3 regions of the Streptomyces sp. NPDC050422 genome follow, and region 3 is predicted to be linked to each of the others. Evidence: riboswitches for the same ligand, from Rfam matches in the RefSeq annotation. Region 3 holds a riboswitch; each other region holds the start of a gene.

Region 1 (10,428 bases), on a different contig from region 3:
GCCTCAGCCGGTCGCGTCGGCCTTCCAGTCGCGGGCGCGCAGCGGCATGCGGGCGCCCCCGCCGTCGGCCGGCCGGACCGCGAGGATCTGGTTCACGCCGATCTTGTTGTGCTCGAAGGAGAGTGCGGAGGCGGCCATGTAGAGCCGCCAGACCCTGGCCCGGCCGGGCGAGGTCATCCGTACCGCGCGCTCCCAGTCACGCTCCAGGTTGGCGACCCAGCGACGCAGGGTCAGGGCGTAGTGCTCGCGGAGCGACTCGACGTCGCGGGCCTCGAAACCGGCTTCTTCGAGGGTCGCGACGGTCCGGCCCACCGGGGCCAGTTCGCCGTCCGGGAAGACATAGGCGTCGATGAACTCGTCCACGTGGTACGCGGACTCGTCCTTCTCCGGGCGGCGGGCGATCTGGTGGTTGAGGAGGCGCCCGCCGGGCTTGAGGAGTGCGTAGAGGTCGTCGGCGTACTCGCGGTAGCGAACCGAGCCGACGTGTTCGGCCATGCCGATCGAGGAGATGGCGTCGTACGGGCCGTCCCTGACGTCCCGGTAGTCCTGGACCCGGATCTCGATCCGGTCGGTCAGCCCCTCCTCGGCGATGCGCTTCCTGGCGAAGGCGGCCTGTTCGACGGAGAGGGTCACTCCGGTGACCCGGGCGCCGTACTCGCGGGCGGCGTGAATGGCCATGGAGCCCCAGCCGCAGCCGACCTCCAGGAGACGGTCGTCCTCCTTCAGCGCGAGCTTGCGGCAGACCAGGTCGAGCTTGTCGCGCTGGGCGTCCTCGAGGTTCCCACCGTCCTCCCAGTAGGCGCAGGAGTAGACCATGGACGGGCCGAGGACCAGTTCGTAGAAGTCATTGCCCACGTCGTAGTGGTGGCTGATGGCCTCCTTGTCACGGCGCTTGGTGTGCAGCGTGCCGGTGCGGCGGCGTACCTCCTCGGGCGGCGGCGGGGGCGGGGGCCAGGGACCGGCCAGTTGGAGCAGCCCCTTGGCGGCGGCCCTCAGCTTCGGGTCGCGGACCGGGTGGACGCTGTCCTTCGCCTCGCCGCCGCGTTCCCAGAGGAGCCCGGCCATCAGGTCCAGGGCCCCGTACAGGTCTCCTTCGATGTCGAGTTCCCCGGCCACCCAGGCGCGGGCCAGGCCCAGTTCGCCCGGCTTCCAGAGCAGGCGGCGCAGGGCACGGCGGTTCCTGATGACGAGGACAGGGGCGCCGGGGGGCCCGGATTCGCTGCCGTCCCAGGCCCGGATGCGGACCGGTAGGGGTTCTCCCAGCAACTCCTGGGCGAGAACGGTCAGCCGCAACGCGGCGTCTGCCATGGCGCACACCTCCGTGATGGTGTTTCCCAACGTGCCCAGACATGCCCACACATGTCTCGGACCACGCCCCGGCACTCTTGGCGTCGCGGCGAGGTACACCCCCCACAACAGTCTCCGGCGGCCGGACCATCCCGCTACTGCGCAACGGAACGGCAAAATACCTGTATCACACATGCATCCGCCGGGGCGCTGGTCCCCGCACTCCCGCACCGGCCGCCGCGCCGACCTGCACCGATACGCCGAAGGGGCCGTCCGCACCACGGATGGCGGACGGCCCCTTCGGGCGTCGTGCGACTGTCTGTCGCGGATACGGATATCCGCGGACCGGACCGGCGGGCCGGGGCCCTCCCGTCCGGGCGGGACTAGGAGGCCTTGGCCTTCTCGCCCACGGGCTTGGCGGCGGCGGGGGCCGGCGCCGGCTTGGCGGCCTCGTAGAACTCCTCGCGGGGAGTCTCCATGGCACCGAGCGAGACGACCTCGCGCTTGAGGAACATCGCCAGGGTCCAGTCGGCGAAGATCCGGATCTTACGGTTCCAGGTCGGCATCGCCATGCCGTGGTAGCCACGGTGCATGTACCAGGCGAGACGGCCCTTGAGCTTGATCTTCACCTTGCCCATGACGATCATCGCGACGCCCTTGTGCAGGCCCAGACCGGCGACCGCACCCTTGTTGGCGTGGCTGTAGTCGCCCTGCGGGAAGCCGCGCATCCCGGAGATGACGTTGTCACCGAGGACCTTGGCCTGACGCAGCGCGTGCTGGGCGTTCGGCGGGCACCAGGCGTTCGGGTTACCGGCCTTGCGGCCGACCAGGTCCGGCACCTGGGCGTTGTCGCCCGCGGCCCAGATGTAGTCGGTGCCCTGCACCTGGAGCTTCTCGGAGGTGTCCACGTGGCCACGCGGGCCGAGCGGCAGACCGAAGCGGGCCAGGGCCGGGTTCGGCTTCACACCGGCGGTCCACACGATGGTGTTGGAGTCGACCTCCAGGCCGTTCTTCAGCACCACGTGACCGTCGACGCAGGAGTCCATGGAGGTCGAGAGGAAGACCTCGACACCGCGGGACTCCAGGTGCTCCCGGCCCCAGGTGCCCAGCTTCGGGCCGACCTCGGGAAGGATCTTGTCGGCGGCGTCGACGAGGATGAAGCGCATGTCCTCGCGCTTCACGTTCGTGTAGTACTTCGCCGCGTCGCGGGCCATGTCCTCGACCTCGCCGATGGTCTCCGCACCGGCGAATCCGCCGCCCACGAAGACGAAGGTGAGCGCCCGGCGACGGACGTCCTCATCGGTCGTCGAGTCGGCCTTGTCCAGCTGCTCGAGAACGTGGTTGCGCAGGCCGATGGCCTCCTCGATGCCCTTCATGCCGATGCCCTGTTCGGCCAGGCCGGGGATCGGGAAGGTACGGGAGACGGCGCCCATCGCGATGACCAGGTAGTCGAAGGGCAGCTCGTAGGCCTCGCCGACGAGCGGCGCAACCGTGGCGACCTTGCGGTCCTGGTCGATGGTCGTGACGCGGCCGGTGAGGACCTCGGCCTTGGGCAGCACGCGTCGCAGCGGGACGACGACATGCCGAGGCGAGATGCTGCCGGCAGCAGCTTCGGGGAGGAAGGGCTGGTAGGTCATGTACGACCGGGGGTCGACGACCGTGACGGTCGCCTCTCCATAGCGCATCTTCTTCAGAATGCGCCGAGCTGCGTACAGGCCTACGTACCCACCGCCTACTACGAGGATCCTGGGACGCTCCGTGGTGCTCATGCCATCGAGTATCCACCCCCCTCGGGGGGCATGCTCGTGAGCCCCTTCACAAGGTATGGCCCACCCTCTGCTACACTTCGCCGCCCGCGTGACCCAGGTCATGGCCCGACAGGGGAACCACAACACCCTGGCGAACGTTGTTCACCGCTTGTGAGCTGGCGCTTGAGCCACCGGGCAGGGTGGACCACCCCTCGGATTCACACTCCCGCAACGTACCCGGAACCGCCCCGTCCGCGAGGCGGGTGACCCCGTGCACCCTCCCGCGGGCCCGTTCGGAGCAGAAGTCCGGCCCAGGGGGCCCAATTCCTTGTGAAGAAGTTCACGAACTTCGTCGCGCCACGTCTCCGAAGGTGCCCGCAGGACGGTCCCAAGCAGCTCAAAGGTGCAGGCCGGAGTGCCGATGAGCGGCGTTCGCGGGCACCTGCGGACCGGCCCTGGCGGGCGCCTGCGGACCGGACCTAGCGGGCCGCGTAGAAGGCGATGCCGTCGAGGATGTCGTGCTCGCTGACGACGACCTCGCGGGCCCCGGTCCGCTCCATCAGGGCCAGCAGGATCAGCGCCCCGGAGGTGATCACATCGACCCGGCCCGGGTGCATCGCGCCGATCGCCGCACGCTCGGCGTGGGTGGAGGCGAGGAGCCGTCCGGTGATCTCCCGCACCTGTTCCAGGGAGATCCGGGAGTGATGGATCGCCTCGGAGTCGTACTCCTCGAGCCCCAGCGCGATGGCGGCCACGGTGGTGACCGTCCCGGCGAGGCCGACGAGCGTGGCCGCCGAGGTGAGCGGGACGGTCTCCTCCGCGAGGTCCAGGGCGGCGGCGACGTCGGCCCGGATCGCGTCGATCGCGGCCGGTGCGGGCGGGTCGCTGACGACACCGTCCCGCATGAGGTGGCGCTCGGTCATCCGGACACAGCCGATGTCCACGGACCGGGCGGCCCGCACCCGGTCATCGCCGACGACGAACTCGGTGGACCCGCCGCCGATGTCCACGACGAGGTACGGCTTCGGGAGGTCGTCGCGCCCGACGAGCTCCTTGGTGGCCCCGTCGAAGGAGAACTCGGCCTCCTGGTCGCCGGTGATCACCTCGGGCTCGACGCCCAGGATGTCGAGCACGCCACGGACGAAGTCGTCCCGGTTCTCCGCGTCCCGCGAGGCGGAGGTGGCGACGAACCGCACGCGCTCCGCACCGTGCTCCTTGATCACCGCGGCGTACTGCCGACAGGCGGCGAAGGTCCGCTCCAACGCCTCGGGGGCGAGCCGGCCGGTACGGTCGACGCCCTGCCCCAGCCGGACGATCTCCATCCGCCGGTCGAGCTCGACGAGCTCCCCGGTGTCGGGGTCGGCATCGGCGACCAGCAGCCGGATGGAATTGGTACCGCAGTCGATGGCGGCCACACGCGTCATGAGTACTCCCACATCAAGGGAAATCAAGCCCCTCCGCCGCCGAAATCAAGCCCCTCCGGCGATTGAGGAGCAGGGGTCGAGGGGCAGCGCCCCCAAATCAAGCCCCTCCGGCCCCGGCGATTGAGGAGCAGGGGTCGAGGGGCAGCGCCCCCAAATCAAGCCCCTCCGGCGATTGAGGAGCGGGGGTCCGGGGGCAGCGCCCCCGAGGAGGGAACCTCAGCCCTCGTCCGAGCCGGCCCCGCCGCAAGGCGAAACGCACGGCCCCTTGCGCCACCACTCCGGCAGCATCGCGATCGCCTCGTCCCCGAGCGGGTTCACCCCCGGCCCCGCGGCCAGCGAGTGCCCGACGAGCACGTGCAGGCACTTCACCCGGTCCGGCATGCCCCCCGCGCTGGGGAAGCCCTCCAGCACCTCGATGGCGTCACGCCGCGCGATGTAGTCCTCGTGCGCGGCCCGGTAGGCCGCGGCCAGCTCGGGGTCCGTACCGAGACGCTCGGTCATCTCCTTCATGACCCCGTTCGCCTCCAGCGTGCCGATCGCGGAAGCCGCACGCGGGCACGTCAGGTAGAACGTCGTCGGGAACGGCGTACCGTCCTCCAGCCGGGGCTGCGTCTCGACCACGTCCGGGTTGCCGCACGGGCAGCGGTGCGCGATCGCGCGCAGACCGCGCGGCGGGCGCCCCAGCTGCTGCTGGAACGCGGCGATGTCCGCGTCGGTGGGCGCGGTGGACTCGGTCTGGGGAGGGGGCGTTTCCATGCCTGCCTAAAATTCTGATCGGACTGCTCGAACTGCGGTTCTGCAGAGCTGAGGGGAATACGGGTCAGCCGCGGTCGGCGCTGTCGACGCCGTCCCACAGGTTGGAGTGCCAGGGCCGGTCGGTCTCCTCCGGCGTCCCGTTGCGCTCCTTGACCGCGTCGGGGTCGACCACGGTGTAGCCGGTCTCCCCGGGAAGAAGGTAGTGCAGGTGCTCGCGGGCCAGCCGCTTGACGTACGCGTCGTCCTGGAGCCGCGCCTTCTCGTCGCGGAGCTCCTCGGTACGGGCCTCGGCCTCCTGCGCCAAACGCTCCTGGTCGGCGATCTCGTCGCGCTGCGACACGTACTGCCGCATCGGGTACGCGAGGGCGACGATCAGTGAGCAGACGATCAGGGCCAGGAAGGCGGCCCGGCCGGTGAGCCGGGAGCGGCGGGCCTGACGGCGGTTCTGGGAGCGGTAGACACGGGCGGCGGTCTGCTCACCGAGCAGCCGCAGCCGGGTCGCGGTGGAGAACCGGTCCCGGTCCTTCGCGGCCATGTCTCCGCCTCCCCATTACGCACGTCCGTCCCCGCACACGGTACGGGACCGAGTGCGGGGACGGACGGAGGCCGGGGCACTTGACCCCGCCGGGCTTCATCGGACCTGGGTGTCAGCCCTTGAACCGCGGAAACGCCGAGCGGCCCGCGTACACCGCGGCGTCGTCGAGGATCTCCTCGATGCGCAGCAGCTGGTTGTACTTGGCGACACGGTCCGAGCGGGCCGGGGCGCCGGTCTTGATCTGGCCGCAGTTCACGGCGACCGCGAGGTCGGCGATGGTGACGTCCTCGGTCTCGCCGGAACGGTGCGACATCATGCACTTGAAGCCGTTGCGCTGGGCCAGCTCGACGGCGTCCAGCGTCTCGGTCAGCGAACCGATCTGGTTGACCTTGACGAGCAGGGCGTTGGCGGAGCCCTCCTCGATGCCACGGGCCAGACGCTCCGGGTTGGTGACGAAGAGGTCGTCACCGACGATCTGCACCTTGGCGCCGATCTTGTCGGTGATGACCTTCCAGCCGGCCCAGTCGTCCTCGTACAGCGGGTCCTCGATGGAGACCAGCGGGTACGCGGAGACGAGCTCCTCGTAGTACTCGGTCATCTCGGCGGCCGAGCGGGACTTGCCCTCGAACTCGTACGTGCCGTCCTTGTAGAACTCCGAGGCGGCGACGTCGAGCGCGAGCGCGATGTCCTTGCCCGGGACGTAGCCGGCTTCCTTGATGGCCTCGACGATGAGGTCGAGGGCCGCGCGGTTCGACTCCAGGTTCGGCGCGAAGCCGCCCTCGTCACCGAGACCGGTGGACAGGCCCTTGGTCTTCAGGACCTTCTTCAGCGTGTGGTAGACCTCGGCGCCCCAGCGCAGGGCCTCGGAGAAGGACTCCGCGCCGATCGGCGCGATCATGAACTCCTGGATGTCCACGTTGGAGTCGGCGTGCGACCCACCGTTGAGGATGTTCATCATCGGGACGGGCAGCAGGTGCGCGTTCGGGCCACCGAGGTAGCGGAACAGCGGCAGGTCCGAGGCCTCGGACGCGGCGTGGGCCACGGCGAGCGAGACGCCGAGGATGGCGTTGGCGCCGAGCGAGCCCTTGTTCTCCGTGGCGTCCAGGTCGAACATCGCCTGGTCGATCAGCCGCTGCTCGGTCGCGTCGTAGCCGACGAGCTCCGGGCCGATCTGCTCGATCACGGCGAGGACGGCCTTCTCGACGCCCTTGCCGTGGTAGCGGTTGGGGTCGCCGTCGCGAAGCTCAATGGCCTCGAACGCGCCGGTGGAGGCGCCGGACGGAACGGCAGCACGACCCGTGCTGCCGTCGTCGAGGCCGACCTCGACCTCGACCGTGGGGTTTCCGCGGGAGTCGAGGATTTCCCTGGCTACGACGACGTCGATGGACGGCACGAGGCATCTCCTTCTGGGATATGACGCTGGTGGTGCAGGGTCGCTTTGGCCTTGCGACAAGAGCCTAACCGGCCGGGCCGCCGCAACCGGCCGACCGCCCGTCCCCTGGGACGAAAAAGGACCCAAGGGCAGGCACAGCGGGGCAAAAGGCCGGAAATTTACTGACTAGTAACCACAACAGTTGAACGATCAACGCAGAAACCGGCCGACCCCGGCCCGGTCCGCACGGGGGAAGGTGCGCACCGGGCCGGGGCGGCCGGAGTGTTCAGCGAGGAGAGATCGCGACTACTTCGTCAGGTGGAGCTGCTGACCCGGGTAGATCAGGTCGGCGTCCGAGATGATGTCCTTGTTCAGCTTGAAGATCTGCTCCCAGCCGCCCTTGACCTTGTGGTCGGCGGCGATCTTGCTCAGGGAGTCGCCGGTGACGACCTTGTACTCGCCGTCACCCTTCTCGACCTTCTTGCCGGTCGGGGTGGTGACGGTCTTCGACTCGGCCTTGGGGGCGGTCGAGCGGTCCGAGCGGTTGGTGGAGGGGGCCTCGGTGTGCTCGGCCTTCTTCGGCTCGGCCTTCTGGACCGGCGCCTCCTGCTTCGGGGCGGACTCGGCCTTGGGGGCGGTCTCGGTCTTGGTGGCGGAGGAGCCGGTGTCGACGCCCGGGTCGACACCGTCGTTGCTCAGGTTGCCGGCGCCGGCGCAGGACCAGGCACCCGGACCCTGCATGTCGAGGAGCTTCTCGGCGACCGCGATCTGCTGCGACTTGGTGGCCAGGTCGGCGCGGGCCGCGTACTGCGTACCGCCGGCGGCTGCCCAGCTGGACTGCGAGAACTGCAGGCCACCGTAGTAGCCGTTGCCGGTGTTGATGGACCAGTTGCCACCGGACTCGCACTGGGCGACGGCGTCCCACGTGGAGACGGAGGCGGCGGACGCGCCGGTCGCACCCATCAGGGGTACGGCGATGGCGGCACCGGTGACACCGGCGAGCGTGGCGATACGGACGGCCTTGGACGGGCGACGGTGCTTGTTGCCCTTGCGGTTGAGCAGCATCGAGACTTCTCCTCACCGACGCCTACGAGGTGAGCTGTCGGGTTCGGGCCAAGTGAGTTGCCCGGTCGCACGTCCTTGCGCACGACTTCACCCCAAGCCGGTCCTGATGCGTCTTGCGACGATCGGGCCCGGCGCTTACCTGGGTCCCCCGCTCCTGCCTACGGCGCTTTACGCGTCTGTTCCCTTCGACCGACGGCAGGATTCGGCGTGACGATCGACGGGGCCCGCGGTGCGAGCGGTTCCGACCGTAAACACACCCAACCCTCATATCCAAAGATGGACATACCGGATAAACAGCCCTTCCTTGCATCCCAAGAACCCCTATTTGCGCAGGTGGGAACGGATGCGGCGGGACCTCCCGGACAAGACACGCCAGTTCACGCAAAGAGACCCATGTCTCACTTAGTCAAAAGTGGGACATAGGCCTCTTAACTACCCCAGCTTTCGGGGTGTTCTCAGCTGATCATCAGACTGTGCTCATTCGGCCTTCACGCCGAGATCGAGGCTCTGGCCAGGCAGGATGAGGTCCGGGTCGGATCCCACCTCCGCTTTGTTGGCCTCGTACAGAGCCGTCCACCCGCCGGGCAGCTTCTGTGCATCAGCAATCGCCCAGAGGTTGTCGCCTGCCCGGACGGTGTACGTGCCGTCAGCAGCCGGGGCACCGGTGTCGCGTGCGTCACCGTCACCTCGCGAGGCATGCCGCCCCGCGTCCCGGTCACTGCCGCTCCCCCGGGTCTCCTCGGGAGCCGGCGCGCCGCGGTGCTTGCCGGCCTTCTCCTGGCCCCCGGAGGGGCCCTCCTCGGCGCCGGAGGCGTCGCCCGAGGGCGTGGTGGAGGGTGTGGCGGACGGCGTGGCCGACGGGGACGCGGACGCGTCCGGCTCCTCGCTCTCGCCCTTCGCACCGTCTGCCGGGGTCGCAGTCGCCTCCGGTGACGCGTCGTCCGACGCGGCGGCGTCCCCGGAGGGATCGGAGGGATCGGAGGGATCGGAGGGATCGGCGCTCGCGGACGGGTCCGCGCTGCTTCCGGTGGGGTCGACGGACGGAGTGCTGCCCGGGTCCACACCCGGAAGGCCGCTGTCCGGGACGAGGCCCGAGATGACCGCACAGCTCGGCCACGCCTTCGGCCCCTGGTCGTCCAGGACCTTCTCCGCCACGGCGATCTGCTGCGAGCGGCTGGCGAGGTCCGCGCGTTCGGCGTACGACTCGCCGCCGTACGACTTCCAGACCTCCTGCGAGAACTGCAGGCCGCCGTAGTAGCCGTTACCGAGGTCGGCGCTCCACATGCCACCGCTCTCGCACTCGGCCACCCGGTCCCAGGTCGAGGCGTCGGCGGCGTGCGCACCTGCCGCGCCGAGCAGCGGGATGGCGATGGCCGAACCGGTCACGCCTGCGGCGACGATGATCGCGGGTGCCTGCCGAGGGCGACGGTGTCTGCCGTTAGCGGAGCCCATGGGGATGCCTTCCGTGTGACTGACGAGTGACTGGTGAGTCGAACGGTGAACCTAGCGGGACTCGAACGCATGTCACAAGTCGATGCAGCAGAGATCACGTGAAAGTCACAGAGTTGACAGAGTGTCACCTCTGCCGGGCGCCGGTTCCGGCGTGAACTCCACCGGAAGCGTGCGCAGTCCGCGCATGACGAGCCCGCCACGCCCCCGCAAATCGGCAGGATCCCCCGCGATTCGCCACAGTGCAGGCCGTGGCACGCGCGCCCTATACCGTCGTCACGTGAACGACACTCCGCCACCACCCGAACTCTTCACCTGGGAGTTCGCCACCGACCCGTACCCCGCCTACGCCTGGCTGAGGGAGCACAGCCCCGTGCACCGGACGACGTTGCCCAGCGGCGTCGAGGCGTGGCTCGTCACCCGATACGTGGACGCGCGCCAGGCCCTCGCCGACAGTCGCCTGTCGAAGAACCCGGCGCACCACGCGGAGGACGCCCGGGGGAAGAGCAAGACCGGCATCCCCGGCGAGCGCAGCGCCAATCTCATGACGCATCTGCTGAACATCGACCCACCCGACCACACACGACTGCGCCGGCTGGTGTCCAAGGCGTTCACACCCCGGACGATCGCCGCTTTCGGGCCCCGCGTGCAGGAGTTGGCGGATCGCCTCATCGACGACTTCGCGGAGAAGGGGGAGGCCGACCTGATCCATGACTTCGCCTTCCCGCTCCCCATCTACGCCATCTGCGATCTGCTCGGCGTGCCCGAGGAGGACCAGGACGACTTCCGTGA
Region 2 (10,428 bases), on a different contig from region 3:
GGCGGGCGTGACGACGACCGCGCCTGCGGCCACCGCCCGGGTGATGTCGGCCAGGGCCTCGTCGGGGCGGATGTCGCCGGAGGCCGCGTACACGACGGCGCGCGGAGCCGTGGCGAGCACCGCGTCGATGTCGTCGGTCGCGGCGACGCCCAGATCGCGGTCCAGCCCGGCGAGGGCGCCCGCGTCGCGGCCCACCTTGCCTGGGTCGTGGACGAGTACGTGCGCGAGTTTCAGGGCCGGATGGGCCTCGACCGCGCGGATGGCCGCGCGGCCGACATTGCCGGTACCCCAGACCACCGTGGAAATCATGCGGCGGAGGGTAGCGCGCGGGATGAAAGGTTCATAGTGGCATCGCGCACCGGGTTGGGAACGGGCCGGGGGCAGCCCCGAAGAGTCCCGCCCCCGCCGCTCCCCCGGTCTGCTACTCGTCGATCGCGGACCCGTATCCGGCTCCGGTCTCCACGCCGCCGAACGTTCCCGCGTCGAACGTCCAAGAGCCGGCGGCGGTCACACCGCCGGTGCCGGCCGAGAAGGCCCAGACGATGCCGTCGCCGGCGTTCTCGCCGGGCGCGGCGGTCAGCAGACCGGACCGCCCGTCGTTGTCGGGGTCGGTCAGCCGCGTCCGGCCGCCCCAGCTGTCACCCTTCTCGGCAACGCCCGGCACGTTCACCGAGTCCTGGTCCCACGAAGCGGCGCCGGTGGCGGTGAGCCCGCCGGCCGCGCCACGCAGCACCCACACGGCCCCGGCATCGGCGACCGTGCCGATGTCCTCTCCGGGGGCGCCGATCGCCACGTCGGCGTAGCCGTCGCCGTCGGTGTCCGCCACGGAGAGGCCGGTGCCCCAGCCGTCGCCGGCCTCCGAGCCTCCGGGGACACCGGAGGTGTCCTGTGTCCACCACACGGGCGGGGTGCCCGGGCCCTCGGCGCCGACCGGCCCGTCACCGGCGCTGCCGTAGTACACGCCGACCACACCGCCGGTCACCGACTCACCGCCGTCGTCGGGGCTGTGCGGCTCCCCGGTGACGAGGTCGTCGTAGCCGTCGTTGTCGATGTCGCCGGAGGCGACGGCCGGGCCGCCGCGCAGATCGTGGTCGTAGCGGAGTCCCTGGACCTCGCCGAAGAAGAGCGCGGACCAGCCGTGGCCCGGCTCCTCGCCGACGGTGACGCCGGAGATGACCAGGTCGGCGAGGCCGTTGCCGTCGTAGTCGCCGGTCGTCATGGCCCGGGGGGCGATCTCGCGCCCCGGGGTGCCGGGGATACGGCTGCTGCGCGAGGTGGCGTTCCGCCGGGTCCCGGCGTCGTACTGGTAGAGAGTGAGGTCGGTGCGGTCGGTCACGGCCAGCTGGTCGCCGGGGATGTCGGGGCTGAAGTGCGCGGCGGCGAGAGCGCCGCCGAACCTGGCGCCGGCCGCGGGTTCCCCGGCCTGGAGCCAGTCGCTGTCCGCGCCGGAGAGCCCCTTCGCGGAGCCCCACAGGACGACGACGCCGCCCGCGTCGGTCAGCGGTTCGATGTTCTCGCCCGGGAGTCCCACGACCGCGTCGTCGTACCCGTCCCCGTCCAGGTCACCAGTGGCCAGGGCCCGGCCGAAGTCGTCGCCGGCCTCGGCGGCGCCGGGCACTCCGGTGGTGTTCTGGCTGAGGACGGCGCCGCGGACGGTTCCGATGCCGCCCGGCCCGCCGTACTGCACGGTCACGTAGCCCGCGCCCTTCCTTCCGTCGACGGTCCCGCCGGGCGCGCCGATGAGCACGTCGTCGTAACCGTCGCCGTCGAAGTCGGTGTTGCGGTCGTGTGCGCGCGTTCCGCCGGGGGTGCCGGCGTAGGCGGAGGGCGCGGCGATGGCGGCCCCTGCGATCAGGAGGAATGCGGCCGCGACAACGGCGGCGGAACGGTTGGTGCGCACGAGCGGCTCCTCGGTTCAAGGATGACCGGGCGGGGAGGCCGGTCCGGCCGATCGGGCCGGACAGACCGCTGGGCCGGGGGGACGCCGGGAAGGGCCCGTTGCCTTCCCGACGCCCTGTTTGACCGGCGCTGCGGCACAAGGGTTGTACGGCACGGCAAAAGGGGCGGAAGGGAGCAGTTCAGCCCCCTTCCGCCCCTGCTCACGACTCCGCCCGGGGGCGGACCCGCAAGGGGTCAGTAGGCCCCGAAGACGTTGTCGATCGAGCCGTACGTGGCCGCCGCGTAGTTGCACGCGGCGGTGATGTTGGCGACGGGGTCCAGGATGTCCAGCGAGGTGCCGGGCACGTGGAAAGCGTCGAACGTGGGCTGGATGACCTGGAGCAGGCCCTGGGACGGGGTGCCGGCCGCGGCGTTCGAGTCCCAGTTGTTGACGATCTGCGGGTTGCCCGAGGACTCGCGCAGGATGTTGCGGTGGATGCTGTCGTAGGTGCCGGGGATGCCGTTCTCGGCCATGACGGCGAGGGACTCCTTGATCCAGCCGTCGAGGTCGTCGGTGTACGCCGTCGCGGCCTGCGCCGGAGTCGTCTCGGTCTGCGCGGGGGTCGTGTCGGCGATCTCCTCGGCGACGGGCGTGGCCGTCGTCCGCTCGGAACGGTCGGCGCGGTCGGCACTGTCGGATCGGTCGGCCGACGGCTGCGAGGCACTGCCGGACGTGTTCTCCGCCTTGTACTCGCTCTTGGTCGCGGCCTTGGGGGCGGCGGCCGCGGACTTGGCACCGATGGTCAGCTTCAGGCCCGGGTGAATCAGGTCGGGGTTGCCGCCGACCACGTTCCGGTTGTCCTTGTACAGCTGCTCCCAGCCGCCACTGAGGGAATGCCCACGGGCGATCTTGGAAAGCGAATCTCCGGAGACCACGGAATAGATGGTGGACTCGGCCTTCTGTGCGGCAATTTCCTTGCCCGCAACGGAAGTCGAGGCTGCGGCCTTTTCTGCCACGACCGGCTTGACCGGCGCGGCGGAGGCCGATCCGGCAGCGATCAGGGGGAGCGCGAGAACGGCTCCGCCTGCGCTCACGGCGATGAAACCGCGGGTCAGGGAGGTGGACTTGGAACGACGGTGGTGACCCTTGATGGGCATGGCGCTTTTCCTCTCCGCCGCCTGCGAGGTGAGCTGTCGGGTTCGGACTGGAGATGCCCGGTCGCACATGGCGACTTCACCCCAAGCCGCTCCGGAAATCCGGACCGGCGTCAAACCTGGGTCCCCCGCTCCTGCCGTACGTGAGTGGTGTCGGGTTACCGGACGGCGGCAGGATTCGGCGTTCCATCCGGATTGACGGCGACCGTAAGCGAGAAAGGCCGGGCGAAACAAGCCCGGAATTCGTGATCACAATTGATGCGCAAGATCAATCAAAGGAAATGTGCGACACCGGTCACACCGACGCGGGTCAACTTTCTTGGCGCATCAGGGAACCGGCACCTCCGGTTCCGCGTCAGGGGTCGAAAACGTGACGCTGGCCACTGCGCCCGAAAGGGGCGTTTTGGTGGCTTTGCGAGCCTGTGGCCGGTAGAAACGCGACCCTGTTGAGCATTTCCGACTAATGCGAATAATCGCTTAATCAGGACAATACGGTGCGAGTGTCGGCCGGGCCGCCACCGCGGCACGGCTGCGCGGTACCACGACCGGTGAGCCGTCGCCCGGGGCGGGAAGAATGTCCGCGTCCAGCGCGTACAGCTCCTTCACCAGCGCCTCGTCGACCGTCTCGCGGGGGGCGCCCCGGGCGATGACGCGGCCGCCCTTCATGGCGACGAGCAGGTCGGCGTAACGGGCGGCGGCGGCGAGGTCGTGCTGGACCATGACGACGGTGCGGCCGGTGGCCGCGACCTCGCGGACGAGTTCCAGCACCTCGACGGCATGCCCGAGGTCGAGGGCGCTGGTCGGTTCGTCGAGCAGGACGACCGGGGTCTGCTGGGCCAGGACCATCGCGAGCCAGCACCGCTGGCGCTGACCGCCGGACAGCCGGTCGACGCGCTCCGCGGCCAGCGCGGTGGTTCCGGTGGCGTCCAGTGCGTCGCGTACCGCCCGCTCGTCCTCGCGCGACCACTGGCGCAGCAGCCCCTGGTGCGGGCTGCGGCCGTAGCGCACCAGGCCGGCCACGGTGACCGCCTCGGGGGCGCGCGGCAACTGGGGCAGCAGCGCGACATGGTGCGCGGCCTTGCGCCGGCCGGTCTCCCAGATGTCGGTGCCGCCGATCAGGACCGTGCCGGTCTCGGGCCGGTGGAGCCGGGCGACGGTCCGCAGCAGGGTCGACTTCCCGCAGCCGTTGGGGCCGACGATCGCGACGACCTGTCCCGCGGGGACGCTGAGGTCGACGTTCTCGACGACGGGGCGGCCGGGGTATCCGGCGTGCAGGCCACGGACTTCGAGGCCGGCGTCGAAGCCCGCGTCGTTGCCCGTCTCGAAGCCCGCGTCGTTGCCCGCTTCGAAGGCCGCCTTCGCGCCGGTCGGATTCTCGGTCATGTGCGGCTCACGCCTTTCCGGCGGCCGGGTCGGGCCGCAGCAGTACCCACAGAAGGAAGGGGCCGCCGAGGACGCTGGTGACGACCCCTACCGGCAGTTCGACCGGAGCGGCGACGCGTCCGATCGCGTCGGCCGCGGCGATGAGCGCGGCTCCGGTCAGTGCCGAGCCGGTGACCGGGACACGGGTGGGCCCGGTCAGCCGCTGGGCGAGGATCGGTGCCGCCAGGGCCACGAAGGCGATGGGGCCGCCGACCCCGACCGCCGTGCCCGCCAGCAGCACGGCCAGGACGAGCGCGACGGTACGCACGCGCCGCAGGTCGACGCCGAGGGAGCTCGCCACCTCGTCGCCGAAGCGCAGCAGTTGCAGGCGGTGCCCGGCCGCGAGCGAGAGCGGGACGAGGAACAGCAGGGCCACGGCCAGCGGCACACCGGCGTCCCAGTCGCGTCCGTTGAGGCTGCCGACGGCCCAGAGGAACACGCCGCCCGCCGTGTTGTCGTTCTCGCGCGACATGATCAGGTCGCCCACCGCGCCGATGAAGGTGGAGACGCCGATCCCGGCCACCAGCAGCCGGTAGCCCGCGCTGCCCGCTCCTCCGGCACTCAGGACGACCACGACCGCGGCGGCCACGGCACCGATCGGCCCGAGCCACCAGTTGCCGACCATGCCGGTGGCGGACCCCGCGGCGGCGGCGACCACGGCAGCGGTGGCGCCCTCGTTGACGCCGACCAGGTCCGGTGTGGCGAGCCGGTTGCCGGCCAGGGTCTGGGTGAGACAGCCCGCGATTCCGAGGGCGGCACCGACCAGCAGGCCGGTGAGGACGCGGGGCAGCCGGAAGTCCCGCACGATCATGACGGTCCCTGCGTCGCCGGTTCCGAGCAGTCCCGAGAGGGTCTCCGAAAGGCTCATTCCGGTTGAACTCGCCATCACCGCCAGCGTGATGAGGAGGGCGAGCAGCGGAAGAAGCAGCGCGGCGGCGAGCGCGCTGCGCTTCGGCAGGAGCCAGGACAGCGTTCCGGTGCGGAGCACGACGCTGTCGGGCGGGGTCACGTCCGTCATGCCGGGACCCCTGCCGTGGACAGCCGGGAGGAGCGGGCGATCCACACCAGCAGGGGGCCGCCGACGAAGGCGAGCAGCACGCTGACCGGGGTCTCCCAGGGCCGGATGACGATCCGCGCGAGAATGTCCGCGATGATCATGATGTCGGCCGCGATCAGGGCGGACAGGACCAGTTGGGCCGTCATCCGGGCTCCGGCCAGAGCCCGGGCGGCGTAGGGAGCGAACAGCCCGAGGAAGGCGATGGGGCCGGCCACGGCGACGGCGCAGCCGGCGAGCAACGAGACGGCCCCGGCGACGACGAGCCGGATCCGGCCGGGGTGATGCCCCAGGGAGCGGGCGCCGTCGTCCCCGAGTCCGAGTGCCGCCAGCGGCCGCGCACAGCCGAGCGCGGTGAGCAGGCCGACCGCGATGAGGGGCAGGAGGGGCAGCAGGTCGGAGATCCGGATGCCGGCGAGTGAGCCGATCGTCCAGTAGCGGTAGGTGTCGAAGGTCGACTGAGTACCCAGCAGGACGTACGAGGTGAGGCCGTGGAAGGTGGCGCCGAGCGCCGATCCGGCCAGGACGAGCCGCAGCGGCGATCCGCCACCGCGTCCCGACGCGGCGAACAGGAGGACGGCCGCGCTCGCGACCATGCCTCCGGCCAGGGCCCACACCAGCAACGAGGCGGGTGAGTCCGCGCCGAAGAAGGTGAGCCCCAGCACCACGGCGAAGGCGGCTCCCGAGTTGACGCCGAGCAGCCCCGTCTCGGCGAGGGGGTTGCGGGTGGCGGCCTGCAGGAGACATCCGGCCGTCCCCAGGCACGCTCCGACCAGGATCGCGGCGAGTGTGCGCGGCAGGCGTACGTCCACGACGGCCAGGCGCAGTTGCGCGTCTGCGCGGGCGGCCGGGTCGCCGACGAGGTAGTCCCAGGCGCCGCCCGTCGAGCTCGACCCGGTGCCGATGAGCAGGGACAGCAGGACGAGGGCCGGCAGCAGGAACACGAGACCGGTGGCCGCCCACACGGCCGCGCGCCCTTCCCGTGGCGGGACTTCGACGGGGCGGGGCCCGGTGACGGGCTGTCCCCCTTGGACGATCGACATATGGTTAGCCTAACCTAAGTACGTCGGGCGGCCGGCGGCGGGTCCCAGGGCTCCCCCCTGCCCTGAAACGGCGTCAACCGCCGTGCCGCGTCCCGCTTCGGCAGGGCGGGGCACCCGTCCGGACCGTCCCCCATCAATCGAACGCAAACGGAGATTCCAGGCCATGGCGCCGAATTCGACCTTCTCTTCCCGTGGCCTCGCCCGACCGTCGGTGGCGGCCTCCCTCATCGGCATCTGCGCCCTGGCGATGACTGCCTGCGGATCCTCCGAGGCGTCGGACGGATCCGCCGGCTCGGCCGCCTCCACGTCCCCGGAGACGGCCCAGCTGACGGATGCGACCGGGACGTCCGTGAAGGTCCCCTCGACGCCGCAGCGCGTGGTGGTCCTCAGCGAGATGGACCTGGACGCGGCCCTCGCGCTGGGCGTGAAGCCGGTGGGCCTGACCGCCGGACGCGGCCAGAAGGGTGCCCCCGGCTACCTCGCCGACCAGGCGAAGGGCATCCCCGTGGTGGGTGCGGTCACCGGCCCCGACATCGAGAAGGTCGTCCAGGCGAAGCCGGATGTGATCCTCGCCGGTCAGCTCGCCGACGAACAGGTCCTCCAGCAGCTGCGCAAGGTCGCGCCGACGGTCGTCACGATCGACGGCACCAAGGACTGGAAGAAGGCGCTCTCCCTCACCGGCAAGGCACTCGGCCGTGAGAACAAGGCCGCGTCGTTCCTCGCCGACTACGACACCCGGGTCACCGCACTGAAGAAGGACCTGGGCGCGGAGGCGGGCAAGAGCGTGTCCGTCGCCCGCTACTCGGCCAAGGGATCGGCCGTCATGCAGCAGGGCGTGTTCATCAGCGACGTCCTGAAGGACCTCGGCTTCACCCGCCCCGGCATCCAGAACGAGAAGGGCGAGGGCCACTCCACGCCGATCAGCGACGAGAACCTCAAGGAGATCGACGGGGACTGGCTCTTCATCGGCACCCTCACCTCCACCGGATCGGACCAGGGGCTCGTGGGCGAGCTGTCCAAGAAGCCGGCGTACAAGCAGCTGGAGGCCGTGAGCAGCGGTCAGTCGACCGTGATCGACGGCACGAAGTGGACGAGTCTGGGCGGCGCACAAGCGGCCGTCTCGGTGCTCGACGACATCCGCAAGGCCATGGTCAAGTGAACCCCGCCCCGGAACTCACCGGCCGGCTCGCCCTCGTGACGGGGGCGGGCCGCGGGATCGGCGAAGCGGTGGTGCACGCCCTCGTCGAACGCGGCGCCCGCGTCCTGGCCACCGACCTCGCCGCCGACGGCGTGACCGCGCTCGCCGCTACGTACGGCGAGCGGGTCACGGCCCGCACGCTCGACGTCACGGACGCCGCGGCCGTCGACGCACTCGTCGCCGAGGCCGAGGACACGCTCGGCCCCCTGGACATCGCGGTCAACGTCGCCGGAGTACTGCGGTGTTCCGCGGTCGCCGAGCTGACGGACGAGGACTGGGCGGCCACCTTCGCCGTCAACACCGACGGAGTCTTCCACGTCTCCCGGTCGGTCTCGCGCCGGATGGCCGGACGCGGTGCGGGCAGCATCGTCACCGTCGCGTCCAACGCCGCGGGCATCCCCCGTACGAGCATGGCCGCGTACGCGGCGTCGAAGGCCGCGGCCGTCATGTTCACCAAGTGCCTCGGCCTCGAACTGGCCCCCCTGGGCATCCGGTGCAACACCGTGTCACCGGGCTCGACCCTCACCGACATGCAGCGCGGCATGTGGCCGGCCGGAGACGAACACGCCGCAGCCCGGCGGGTCATCGACGGGGACGGGGCGAGCTACCGCACCGGCATTCCGCTCGGCCGGATCGCCGACCCGTCCGACATCGCCGACGCCGTCGCCTTCCTCGTGTCCGACCGCGCCCGCCACATCACCCTGCACGACCTCTACGTCGACGGCGGCGCCACGCTGCGGGCCTAGGCCCTGTCCGGCGGATCATGGCCGGATTGGCCCTAGGGCCTCTCGTCCGGATCAGGTTGGGCTCGCGAGGCAACGACACCGCACCTCGCCGCATTGTCGTCGCCTCGCCATGTTCCGCGCGAGCTCTCGGCTGCGCTCGGCTGCTCTCGAGCAGGGGCCCCATTCGCCATGGCTCCCTCCTCCGCCTTGCGATGCACGGCAGCGGACCCCGCCCCCTTGTCCAGCCCGATCCGAACGAAAGACCCTGACCCGCCCGCCCGGAACTTCCGACAGCGGATCGCAGCCCTCCCCCACTGGAGACAAGAAGACATGTCTGCCTCACTGCGCGTACCCACCGCCCCGCACCGGGCCGCCCACCGCACCTCCCCTCCCCCCTCCCCCGGCGCGGCGACCGCACTGCTCGACGCCTACCGGCCCGGCGTGGACCGCTTCCTCGCCACGTCCTGCCGGACCCTGCTCGCCACCGGCACCGTCGCCGAAGTCCCGCACGACTCACGGCCGTTGAGCGACCGGGTACGCGAGGTGCTCGACGGCCGACGGCGCGCCGGGGACCCGGCGCCGATCGTCGTGGGCGCGCTGCCCTTCAGTCCGGACGCCCCGCCCGCGCTGGCCGTCCCGCAGTCCGTGCGCCGGGCGTCGGCCCTGTGCGAGGACCCGCTCATCGCGCTTCCCGGCCCGTCGGCGAAGCCCGGCACCTGGCGGACCCGAGAGGTCCCGGCCGCCGCCGACTACGCCGCCTCGGTGGCAGCGGCGGTGCGGCGGATGCGCGCCGGGGAGTTCGACAAGGTCGTCCTCGCCCGCACCCTGGAGCTGACCTCCTCGCACGACCTCGACCTGCCCGCCTTGCTGCGCCGGCTCGCGCAGCACGACCCGAAGGGCTACACCTTCGCCGTCCCCAGCGGACCGGGCCGCACCCTCGTCGGTGCCAGTCCCGAACTCCTGGTCGCCCGTGCCGGGAACGTGCTCACGGCCAATCCACTGGCCGGATCCGCGCCGCGCAGCGACGATCTCGCCGAGGACGTGCGGCGCGCGGCCGCGCTGCTGGAGTCCCCCAAGGACCTGCACGAACACGCGGTGGTCGTCGCCGCCGTGCGAGAGGCCCTCGCTCCGTTCTGCGTGAGCCTCGACGTGCCCGAACGCCCCACCCTCGTACGGACCGCGGCCATGTGGCACCTGTCGACGACCGTCACCGGCACGCTCGCGGACCCCGGCACCTCCTCCCTCGACCTCGCCTCGGCGCTGCACCCCACGCCCGCCGTGTGCGGCACCCCGACCGAGGTGGCCCGCGCCGTCATAGCCGAATCGGAGCCCTTCGAGCGCGGCGTCTATACCGGCATGGTCGGCTGGCAGGACGCGGACGGGGACGGTGAGTGGGTCGTGACGATCCGCTGCGCCGAGGCCGAGGGCCGCTCGCTGCGGCTCTTCGCCGGTGCCGGTGTGGTGGCCGCCTCCTCGCCCGAGGCGGAGACCGCGGAGACGGGCGCCAAGTTCCGCACCTTCCTCAGCGCCGTGGGGGCGGCCCTGTGAGCGCGACCCCGCAGGTAGACGACGCACCCGCCTGGCCGGCCGGATTCGCCGAGCGCTACCGTGCGGCCGGGCACTGGCGCGGCGAGACGTTCACGGGCGTGCTCCGCGCGCGCGCCGCCGCCCACGGTGGCCGGGTGGCGGTCGTCGATCCTGCGGACGGCCGGCGCGCCTGGACGTACGGCGAGCTGGACGAGCGTGCGGCCCGGCTGGCGGCGGGGTTCGCGGCGCGGGGCATCGCCGAGGGTGACCGGGTCGTCGTCCAGCTGCCCAACGTCGCGGAGTTCGTCGAGGTCGTCTTCGCGCTCTTCCGGATCGGTGCCTTGCCCGTCTTCGCCCTGCCCGCCCACCGGGAGACGGAGATCGGCTACTTCTGCTCGTTCACCGAGGCCGTCGCCTATGTGATCC
Region 3 (10,428 bases):
AGAAGAAGCGTGCGGACGAGGCCGCCCGCAAGGAGGCCCTGCGCCCGAAGTTCGTCATGCCGGTCAAACAGCACGGCCTCAGCGCGTACTTCGGCCAGGCGGGCGTCAACTGGATGTCCGTGCACACGGGCATCGACTTCCCCGTCGACTACGGCACGCCGGTGATGTCGGCGACCGACGGCACCGTCCGTACGCAGTTCAACACCGCCTACGGGAACATGGCCATCGTCACCGCGGCCGACGGCACCGAGACCTGGTACTGCCACCTCAGCAGCACCCGGATCCGCTCGGGCTCGGTCAAGGCCGGTGACGTCATCGCGCACTCCGGCGACTCCGGCAACTCGACGGGCCCGCACCTGCACTTCGAGGTACGCCCCGGCGGCGGCGCGGCGATCGACCCGCTGCCCTGGCTCCGCAGCCACAACATCAACCCGAACTGACCGGATGGGCGGCCACGGCCGCCCATCCGCGGGCCGAGCGGCGCTACAGCTTCTGGACCGGTGCGTACCGCAGCAGCAGCTTCTTCGGGCGCTCGTCGCCGAAGTCGACCGTGGCCTTCGCCTGGTCGCCGATACCCTCGACCGCCGTCACCGTGCCCAGACCGAACTGGTCGTGGGTGACGCGGTCACCGGCCACCAGCGTGATCGTCGGCTTGTCCGAGGTCCGCCGGGTCGCGAAGCCTGCGGGGCCGGAGCGTGCGCGGGAGGCGGAGAGCGACGAGGTGATGCCGGACGTCGGTCCCGCCGGGGCCGCCATCGGTCCCTTGCGCTTCCACTCGAGGTGCTGGTCCGGGATCTCCTCCAGGAACCGCGACGGCGGGTTGTACGAGGGCTGGCCCCAGGCGCTGCGCATCGCCGCCCGGGTGAGGTAGAGCCGCTCGCGGGCGCGCGTGATGCCGACGTAGGCGAGCCGCCGCTCCTCCTCCAGCTCCTTGGTCTGGCCGAGCGCCCGCATGTGCGGGAAGACGCCGTCCTCCATGCCGGTCAGGAAGACCACCGGGAATTCGAGGCCCTTCGCGGTGTGCAGCGTCATCAACGTGACGACACCGGAGCCGTCCTCGTCCTCGTCGGGGATCTGGTCGGCGTCGGCGACGAGCGCGACCTTCTCCAGGAACTCGGCGAGGGTGCCCGCACCCTCGTCCTCCGCCCGCTCCTGCTCGAACTCGAGGGCGACGGAGGCGAGTTCCTGAAGGTTCTCGATCCGGGTCTCGTCCTGCGGGTCGGTGGACGCCTGGAGCTCGGCGAGATAGCCGGTCCGCTCCATGACGGCCTCCACCACGACGGCCGGACCCGCGCCGGACTCCACGACCGTGCGGAGCTCCTCCATCAGCGTGTTGAACCGCTTCACCGCGTTCGCCGAGCGGGCCGCCATGCCGTACGCCTCGTCGACACGGCGCAGCGCCTGCGGGAAGGAGATCTTCTCGCGCATCGACAGGGCGTCGATCATCGCCTCGGCCCGGTCGCCGATACCCCGCTTGGGCACGTTCAGGATGCGCCGCAGCGGGACGGTGTCCTCGGGGTTGGAGAGGACGCGGAGGTAGGCCAGGACGTCCCTGACCTCCTTGCGCTCGTAGAAGCGCACGCCGCCGACGACCTTGTAGGGCAGACCGACGCGGATGAAGATCTCTTCGAAGACACGGGACTGTGCGTTCGTCCGGTAGAAGATCGCCACGTCGCCGGCCTTGGCGTCGCCCGCGTCGGTCAGCCGGTCGATCTCGTCGGCGACGAACTGCGCCTCGTCGTGCTCGGTGTCCGCGACGTATCCGGTGATGCGGGCGCCCGTGCCGGCGTTGGTCCAGAGGTTCTTCGGGCGGCGGCTCTCGTTGCGCTCGATGACCGCGTTGGCCGCGGACAGGATCGTCTGCGTGGAGCGGTAGTTCTGCTCCAGCATGATCGTGGTCGCGTTCGGGTAGTCCTCCTCGAACTGGAGGATGTTACGGATGGTCGCGCCCCGGAAGGCGTAGATCGACTGGTCCGCGTCCCCCACGACGCACAGCTCGGCGGGGGCGTCCTCGGGGCCGGCCGGGCCGACCAGTTCCCGTACGAGGGTGTACTGGGCATGGTTGGTGTCCTGGTACTCGTCGACGAGGACGTGCCGGAAGCGGCGGCGGTAGTGCTCGGCGACGTCGGGGAACGCCTGGAGCAGGTGCACCGTCGTCATGATGATGTCGTCGAAGTCCAGCGCGTTGGCCTCGCGCAGCCGGGACTGGTACAGCGCGTAGGCCTGGGCGAGCGTCTTCTCGAAACCGTCGGCGGCCTGTCCGGCGAAGGTCTCCTCGTCGATCAGCTCGTTCTTCAGGTTCGACACCTTCGCCGTGAACGACTTCGGCGGGAAGCGCTTCGGGTCGAGGTCGAGATCGCGGCAGACCAGGGCCATGAGGCGCTTGGAGTCGGCGGCGTCGTAGATCGAGAACGAGGAGGTGAAGCCGAGCCGCTTCGACTCACGGCGCAGGATCCGTACGCACGCGCTGTGGAAGGTCATGACCCACATGGCGTTGGCCCGCGGTCCGACGAGCTGCTCGACGCGCTCCTTCATCTCGCCGGCGGCCTTGTTGGTGAAGGTGATCGCCAGGATCTGGCCCGGGTGCACCCCCCGCTCGGCCAGCAGGTGGGCGATGCGGTGGGTCAGCACGCGGGTCTTGCCCGAACCGGCGCCGGCGACGATGAGCAGCGGGGACCCGGCGTGCACGACGGCTGCGCGCTGCTCGGTGTTCAGCCCGTCGAGCAGCGCGGCCGCGTCGAGGACGGGGCGGTGGGCCCCGTCGCGGTAGTACGCGTCGCGGGGCGGCGGGGGCCCCTCGAAAACGCCCGCGAACAGGCCCTCCGGCACCGCTTCGGGTGCGGAGTCCTCGGGGGGCGGCGGGGGCCCTTCCTCCGTGTGCTGGAGGCCGGCCAGGAAACTGTCGTCAAAGAGGCTGCTCATCGCCTCCCGAGTCTAGGCGTGCGCACTGACACTCCGGGCCCGAGTGACCAACCACGCACTCACAGGGGGACACACAGAGCAAGCGGCGGACCGCACAGAGTGCGGGGATTCCGGCCCCGCCTGCCCCGCAGCACCCCGATCCGCAGAGGTCACGAAAATGTATCGGGCATATCGAACATCAACCTTCACAGCGGCACCATGAGTTGGCTAGCGTGCTCGTTCGGGCGGCCCGTACCCCCAGAGGCGATCCACGCCGAGCGGGCGTCCACGCCGAATCCGGGCTTCCCGTACGGGAGTCAGGAACCGGGGACCCACACGCATCACCGGGGTGAATCGGTCCGAATCCCCCCAGGACCGTAGGGCAGCCTTCCGTTCCGCCCGAACCCGACAGCTAACCCGGTAGGCGGTCCACGGAAGGAGATGCCGGCCTTGGCGTCGCATCGCAAACCGCGCACCCTGGTGCGCAGCACCGGCCCCGCCGTCGGGCTCACGACGGCCGCGCTGGCATCGGTGACCCTGCTGTCCACGCAGAGCGCACTGGCCGCCCCGGCCCCCAAGCCCAGCATCGAGGACGTACAGAAGAAGGTCGACGACCTCTACCGGCAGGCGGGCACCGCGACCCAGCAGTACAACCAGGCGAAGGAGGCGACGACCAAGCAGCGTTCCAAGGTGGACACGCTGCTGGACGACGTCGCCCAGCGCACCGAGAAAGTGAACGAGGCACGCAGGACGCTCGGCACGTACGCCGCCGCCCAGTACCGCGGCGGCGCCCTCGCCCCGACCGCCACTTTCTTCCTGGCCGACGACCCGCAGTCGTTCTTCGACCAGACCCACCTCATGGACCGGATGACCGAGCGCCAGACGCGCGCCGTGTCGGACTTCCGTACGCAGCAGGAGAAGGCGTCCAAGCAGCGGGCCGAGGCCGTGGCGAGCCTGGAGACGCTCACCGAGTCGCAGACGACGCTGCGCACCAGCAAGCGAGACGTCCAGACGAAGCTGTCCGAGGCCCGCGGCCTGCTGTCGAAGCTGACCGCCGAGGAGAAGGCGCGGCTGGCGGAGCTGGAGCGCAAGAAGGAGGCGGAGGCCAAGCGCAAGGCGGGGGAGCTGGCGAAGAAGCAGGCTGCCGCGAAGGCCGAGGCCGACCGCAAGGCCGATGAGGCCGCGAAGGAGTCCGGCAGCGGTACGGGGACGGGCACCGGAACCGGTACCGGCTCGGGTTCCGGTTCGGACACCGATGCCTCGACCAAGGCGGAGAAGGTCATGGCGTTCGCCAGGGCGCAGATCGGCAAGCCGTACGTCTGGGGGGCGACCGGCCCGGCCTCGTACGACTGCTCGGGGCTCACCCAGGCGGCCTGGAAGGCGGCCGGCGTCGACATACCGCGGACCACCTGGGACCAGGTGAACGTCGGCACCCGGGTCGCCACGGCGGATCTTCAGCCCGGGGACCTGGTCTTCTTCTACGACGACATCAGCCACGTCGGCATCTACAAGGGCGACGGCATGATGATCCACGCGCCGAAGCCGGGGGCGAACGTGCGCGAGGAGTCGATCTACTACATGCCGATCTACGGGAGCGTGCGGCCGGGCTAGAGCGGCTTCGGGCGACGAAAACGCCGCTGCCCGGACCCTCGGGGGGTCCGGGCAGCGGCGTTGCCGTCGGCTCAGGTCCAGAGCGTGGCGATGAAGATGTTGACGATCGTCAGTCCGCCGACCGCCGCGAAGAGGCCCTTGTCGGCCTTCTCGTCGTCGCGCTTGACGTAGACGATTCCAAGGATCACGACCAGGATCAGCAGCTTGATGCCGATCTTGATGTTGTTCACGGGGTGGTCGTCGGCCTGGTCGAGCCCGACCAGGGCGATTCCCGTGACCAGCATGGTCAGCGCGCCGTGCAGCATGGCCGGGACGAAGCGTGCCGTGCCCGCCCCCATCGCCTTCATCTGGGTGAGGAAACCGCCCAGCAGGCAGGCGATGCCGATGATGTGCAGGGCGACGAAGACATCAATGAGTACACGCATGGTTCCGCAGCCTAGCCGCGGCCATATCAGCACTCCGCAGCCAGGTGGGCCTTAGCGACCACTTGACCGCGAGATGCACCAATTGCCTGACTCTGATGCAATTTTTCCGATCGTTCGGCGACAACGCAACGCCAAATTCACACAATAGGCGTCATTACAACTCTTCCCCGTGTCCCGGGTTTAGCGTCCCTGCCAGGTGACCCGCACACCGCCGATCCGCACCCGGGCGGCGTTCCGGTCACCCCGCCGAGGTTCCGGCGGCGGGCCGCTCCCCCTGTTGGCGGCCCGCCACCGGGCCGGGCGGGCCCGTCGGTAGACCCCGGCGGGCCGTCGACAGGAAGGACGCCCGCCCTCGTGGCAGCGCACCGGAAACCCAAGCAGCGCCCGTACACCGGCTCTGCTGCCCGCACCGCAGCGACCCTCGCCCTCGCCGGGGCCGCGACCGCTGCCGCGTTGCCGGGATCCGCGCACGCCGATCCGGCGCCGACCCCCGCCCAGGTGAAGGCCGAGGTGGACCGGCTGTACCGGGAGGCGGAGGTCGCCACCGAGCAGTACAACGGCGCCAAGGTGAAGGCCGCCGCCACCGAGAAGTCCGTGGACGCCCTGCGCGACGAGGCCGCCCGCAGGACCGAGCGGCTCAACACCGCACGCGACGCCCTGGGTTCGTACGCCGCCGCGCAGTACCGCTCCGGCGGCCTCGACCCGGCCGTGCAGCTGGCGCTCTCCTCGGACCCCGACCAGTACCTCCAGCGCGCCTCGTACGTGGAACGGGCCGGCGAGCGGCGCGCCACCGAGGTCCGCGCCGTGCAGCGCCAGGTCGCGGACGTGGCCCAGGTCCGCGCCGAGGCCGCCGGGCGGCTGACCGAGCTCGCGAGCCGCGAGGCCGCCCTGAAGAAGCACAAGGCCACGGTCCGCACCAAGCTCGCCGAGGCCCGGCAGCTGCTCGCCCGCCTCTCCCCCGCCGACCGCGCCGCCTACGACGCCTCCGAGGACGGGCGGGGCGGCGCCCACGCCGACCGCAGCGCCCCGCGCGGCTCCGACCAGGCCCCCAACGCCCGCGCCGCCGCCGCGGTCGCCTTCGCGTACACAGCGCTGGGCAAGCCGTACGTCTGGGGCGCCACCGGCCCCTCGTCGTTCGACTGCTCCGGTCTCACCCAGGCCGCCTACCGCTCCGCGGGCGTCTCGCTCCCCCGGACCACGTACACCCAGATCGACGCCGGCCGACGCATCTCGCGCTCCGAACTCGCCCCCGGGGACCTGGTGTTCTTCTACTCGGGCATCAGCCACGTCGGCCTCTACATCGGCAACGGCCGGATGATCCACGCCCCGCGCCCGGGAGCCCCGGTCCGCGTCGCGCCGATCGACCAGATGCCCTTCGCGGGAGCGACCCGGGTGGCATAGGCTCCCGGTTCCGAGCCCAACTGCCTTGAGGACACCCGCACATGTCGTTGGACCTCGACGTCCAGATCCACGCCCGCACGCTCACGCTCCGCTCCCCGAACCATGTCCGGGTGGGCCCGTTCGCGATCCGCTACAACCCGGACTGGTCCCTGAAGTACGCCAACTACGCGATCCCCGACCAGGGCGCCGAGCCGACACCCGCCGAACTCGACGCGCTGATCGCGGCCTTCCGCGAACTTGACCGGATGCCGCGCCTGGAGTTCCTGCCGACCTGGGCACCGGCGGTCGAACCCGCTCTGCTGGCCGCCGGGTTCACCGAGGAGAACCGGGCCCCGCTCCTGGCCATCGCCCCCGGCGGTCTGCTGCCGCCGAAGCCGGTGGACGGCCTGGTGATGGCCGAGCCCGCCACGGACGCGGAGTTCGCCGCCGCGGCCCTCGTCCAGCACCTGGGCTACGGCGGGAGCGGTGAGCCCGAGGCCGGCACGGCCGACTGGCTGCGCACCGCCGCGAAGGACGGCGGGGTCGCCGCGCTCGCGACCGTCGACGGTGTCCCGGCGGGCGCGGGCGGCTGCTCGGTCCCGGTCGACGGTCTCAGCGAGCTGGCCGGGCTCGCGGTCGCGGCGGACTTCCGCCGCCGCGGCATCGGGGCCGCCCTCTCCGTCCATCTGACGGAGACCGCGTTCGCGCGGGGCTGCCGGGTGGTGTGGCTGGAGCCGGGCGACGCCGAGGTGGAGCGGATCTACGCGGGCATCGGCTACCTCCGGGTCGGCGAGAAGCTGAACATCTCGCTCGACCCGGAACGCGAGGCCGAAGGCGTCTGACGCGGCGGCCGAACGGCGAACGCCTCCGGCTCAGACCAGCCGTCGCGCCGTCGCCCACCGCGTGAGCTCGTGCCGGTTGGAGAGCTGGAGCTTGCGCAGCACCGCCGAGACGTGCGACTCGACCGTCTTCACCGAGATGAACAGCTGCTTGGCGATCTCCTTGTACGCGTAGCCGCGGGCGATCAGCCGCAGCACCTCGCGCTCGCGCTGCGTCAGCCGGTCGAGGTCCTCGTCGATCGGCGGGGCGTCCGTCGAGGCGAAGGCGTCCAGGACGAAGCCGGCCAGCCGGGGCGAGAACACCGCGTCGCCCTCCTGGACCCGGAAGACCGAGTCGACCAGGTCGGCGCCGGTGATGGTCTTGGTGACGTAGCCGCGGGCGCCGCCGCGGATGACGCCGATGACGTCCTCGGCGGCGTCCGAGACGGACAGCGCCAGGAAGCGCACCGGGTTCTCGACCGCGCCCATGAACGGGGCGCAGCGGCGCAGCACCTCGACACCGCCGCCGCCCGGGAGGTGGACGTCGAGGAGGACGACCTCGGGGCGGGTCGCCGTGATGACGTTGACCGCCTGGTCGACGTCGGCGGCCTCGCCGACGACCTCGACGCCGGTCTCCTCGGTGCGGCCGATCTCGGCCTGTACTCCGGTGCGGAACATCCGGTGGTCGTCGACGAGCACGACTCGTACCCGGCGCTCCGGGCCCTCGTGGCCCCCGGTCGCCTCAGTGGTCCCGTTCATCGCTCGTCCTCTCCATCTCCAGCTCGACTTCCGTGCCCCCGCCGGGCACCGAACGCAGCCGTGCGGTGCCGCCGTTGCGCTGCATCCGGCCGATGATTGATTCTCGTACGCCCATTCTGTCCCCCGGTACGGAATCCAGGTCGAATCCCGGACCCCGGTCACGCACCGAGACGAAGACCGTGCGGCCCTCGACCTCCGCGTAGACCTGGACGGCGCCGCCCTCGCCACCGTACTTGGCGGCGTTGACCATCGCCTCGCGTGCGGCCTGCATCTGTGCGGTCACCTTCTCGTCGAGCGGGCAGTCGCCGACGACGACGACCTCCAGCGGGACGCCGTGCTTGTCCTCGACCTCGGCCGCGGCGCGTTTGACGGCCTCGGCGAGTGTCTCGGGCTCGTCGCCCTCGTCCTTGCCTGTGCCCTCGGGGTTGTACAGCCAGTTGCGCAGCTCGCGTTCCTGGGCGCGAGCCAGCCTGCGGACCTCGCCCGCGTCCTCGGCGTTGCGCTGGATCAGGGTGAGGGTGTGCAGCACCGAGTCGTGGACGTGGGCGGCGACCTCGGCGCGTTCCTGGGCCCTGATGCGCATCAGGCGTTCCTCGGAGAGGTCCTGGGTCATGCGGACGAGCCAGGGTCCGGCCAGCAGGGCGATGCCGGTGAGCACGGCAATAGCCGCGGTGAGGACGTTGCCGAGCTGGGCGGCGGAGCCGCGTACGACCATGAAACCGGCGAGCCCGAGGCCCACCAGGGCGACCCCGGCGAGTCCGCGGGCCAGGTGCAGGACCCGGCGGCGGCTGCCGACCTCCATCCAGCGGGCGCGGCGGGCGTTGTCGGCCTGGCGCCACACCAGGACGGAGCCGGCGCCGATCAGCAGGGTGGGCCAGATGTAGCGGTCGGCGTTGCTGCCCATGTCGACGTTGCCGACGAAGATCAGGGCACCGAACAACAGCGCGATGAGGGCGAAGACCTGGCCTTTGTCGGGCTTGCGGAGTCTGCGGGTGCCGTCGGGGGCGGTCTCGAAGAGGGAGCGCGGGCCGTCCACGCCGCCGACGCCGAGCGGGACGACGATCCAGAACACGGCGTACAGGAGTGCGCCGAGTCCGTCCGCGAAGAACAGCCCGAGGAAGACGAACCGCACCCAGGCGACCGGCAGCCCGAGGTGTCCGGCGAGGCCGCGTGCGACGCCGCCGAGCAGCCGTCCGTCGGCGCTGCGGTACAGCTTGCGCTGGGGCGGCTCCTCCGGGTCGGCGGCGAGGGAGCTTGCGGCTCGGGGCGTGGCGGCTGGCATGACCCGATCGTCACACGTCTGTGCGGGTGATGGCATCAGGGTCGGCCCCCACATCGCCCCTGAGACGCAACGGACGGCGCGAGGGCGTCTCAGAGGCTGTCGGGTGACCTGCGACCGGGCGGCCACGCCCTGGCACGCACGCTTCCCGCGTTACCGAAATGCCCGAGTAGCTCCGCTACCAGGACATCCCGTCGCCTTGGAACCGCACGCACCGGACCGCGTCCGCTCTCCGATCTCAGGTCACCCGACTGCCTCTCAGGGTCCGGCCCGGCCAATATCAGGGACCGGCCAGGGTCGGGGCGGGTGCCGGAAGGGACCGGCGCCCGTCACCATGGAGCCATGACCGTTCCCCAGGATGCGCCGCCCGGCGTCGTACCGCCCCCCGGGCCCGTACCGCAGCTGCACCGCAGCTCGCGGCAGAAGGTGGTGGCAGGGGTGTGCGGCGGGCTCGGCCGGTACTGCAACGTCGATCCGGTGATCTTCCGGATCGTGCTCGGTGTGCTCTCCGTGACCGGCGGGCTCGGGCTGATCTTCTACGGCTTCGCGTGGCTGCTGATCCCGCTGGAGGGCGAGGAGGAGAACGAGGCGCGCCGGCTGCTGTCGGGCCGGGTCGAGGGGTCGTCGCTGATCGCGGTGTTGTGCGCGCTGATCGGCTGTGGTCTGTTCCTGTCCATGCTGGGCAACAGCGGCACGCTGGCGTTCTCCGCGATGCTCTCGGTCGCCGTCATCGGCTTCACGGTCTGGACGCAGCACCGCAGGACGGCCGATCCGCAGGAGCGGACGCATCCGGCGGCCGACCGGGCGGTGTCCGACGCGCCGCCCGAGGTGAAGGCACCGCCGAAGCCGTCCGGCCCGTCCTGGTGGCGCGACCCGATCGTCAAGGACGGGACCACGGGGCCGGCCGGTGCGGGCTATCTGTGGGGGCCGGCGGACACGGTGCTCGACGGCCGGTCGACGGCGCGGCCGCGCGGGGCTACGGCCGACAGCCCGTTCCGCGGGCCCGAGCGGTCGCTCAGGAGCGCGGAGCCGACCTCGATCGCCGGTGCGGTCTTCCTGCTCGCGGTACTGGCGGGCGTTCTGGGCGCGCGGCTGCGCTGGGACTCCCAGCCGTTCGGCACCAGTCTGCAGATCGGGCTGGCCGCCGCGCTCGCGGTGTTCGCGGTCGGGTTGCTGGTCACTTCCTTCGTCGGCCGGACCGGTTTCGGCACGCTGCTGCTCGCGGTGATCACGGCGCTCCTGCTGGCGGGCGCGG

What was found. A riboswitch is a leader RNA that binds a small molecule or an ion and turns the genes downstream of it on or off. The one in region 3 is predicted to bind cyclic di-AMP.
Positions count from the first base shown of each region.
Region 1: linked by a shared signal. The riboswitch ahead of ACIBJG_RS32080 (transglycosylase family protein) and the one ahead of ACIBJG_RS13970 (NlpC/P60 family protein) in region 3 are both predicted to bind cyclic di-AMP.
Region 2: linked by a shared signal. The riboswitch ahead of ACIBJG_RS10440 (transglycosylase SLT domain-containing protein) and the one ahead of ACIBJG_RS13970 (NlpC/P60 family protein) in region 3 are both predicted to bind cyclic di-AMP.

Region 1 covers NZ_JBITIE010000024.1:12,480-22,907, reverse strand. The annotation lists gene ACIBJG_RS32110 (class I SAM-dependent methyltransferase) at 4-1,308, opposite strand; gene ACIBJG_RS32105 (NAD(P)/FAD-dependent oxidoreductase) at 1,671-3,056, opposite strand; gene ACIBJG_RS32100 (exopolyphosphatase) at 3,515-4,459, opposite strand; gene ACIBJG_RS32095 (DUF501 domain-containing protein) at 4,676-5,215, opposite strand; gene ACIBJG_RS32090 (septum formation initiator family protein) at 5,280-5,750, opposite strand; gene eno (phosphopyruvate hydratase) at 5,863-7,143, opposite strand; gene ACIBJG_RS32080 (transglycosylase family protein) at 7,429-8,187, opposite strand; cyclic di-AMP (ydaO/yuaA leader) riboswitch at 8,192-8,363, opposite strand; gene ACIBJG_RS32075 (transglycosylase family protein) at 8,665-9,639, opposite strand; gene ACIBJG_RS32070 (cytochrome P450) at 9,917-10,428, shown strand, end outside.
Region 2 covers NZ_JBITIE010000006.1:118,383-128,810, forward strand. The annotation lists gene ACIBJG_RS10430 (dihydrodipicolinate reductase) at 1-309, opposite strand, end outside; gene ACIBJG_RS10435 (esterase) at 422-1,900, opposite strand; gene ACIBJG_RS10440 (transglycosylase SLT domain-containing protein) at 2,134-3,036, opposite strand; cyclic di-AMP (ydaO/yuaA leader) riboswitch at 3,042-3,227, opposite strand; gene ACIBJG_RS10445 (ABC transporter ATP-binding protein) at 3,511-4,416, opposite strand; gene ACIBJG_RS10450 (FecCD family ABC transporter permease) at 4,424-5,473, opposite strand; gene ACIBJG_RS10455 (FecCD family ABC transporter permease) at 5,470-6,552, opposite strand; gene ACIBJG_RS10460 (ABC transporter substrate-binding protein) at 6,716-7,711, shown strand; gene ACIBJG_RS10465 (2,3-dihydro-2,3-dihydroxybenzoate dehydrogenase) at 7,708-8,496, shown strand; gene dhbC (isochorismate synthase DhbC) at 8,806-10,023, shown strand; gene ACIBJG_RS10475 ((2,3-dihydroxybenzoyl)adenylate synthase) at 10,020-10,428, shown strand, end outside.
Region 3 covers NZ_JBITIE010000008.1:82,008-92,435, reverse strand. The annotation lists gene ACIBJG_RS13980 (peptidoglycan DD-metalloendopeptidase family protein) at 1-440, shown strand, start outside; gene pcrA (DNA helicase PcrA) at 484-2,922, opposite strand; cyclic di-AMP (ydaO/yuaA leader) riboswitch at 3,181-3,344, shown strand; gene ACIBJG_RS13970 (NlpC/P60 family protein) at 3,343-4,512, shown strand; gene ACIBJG_RS13965 (hypothetical protein) at 4,584-4,937, opposite strand; gene ACIBJG_RS13960 (NlpC/P60 family protein) at 5,292-6,338, shown strand; gene ACIBJG_RS13955 (GNAT family N-acetyltransferase) at 6,380-7,159, shown strand; gene ACIBJG_RS13950 (LuxR C-terminal-related transcriptional regulator) at 7,190-7,894, opposite strand; gene ACIBJG_RS13945 (PspC domain-containing protein) at 7,878-9,176, opposite strand; gene ACIBJG_RS13940 (PspC domain-containing protein) at 9,516-10,428, shown strand, end outside.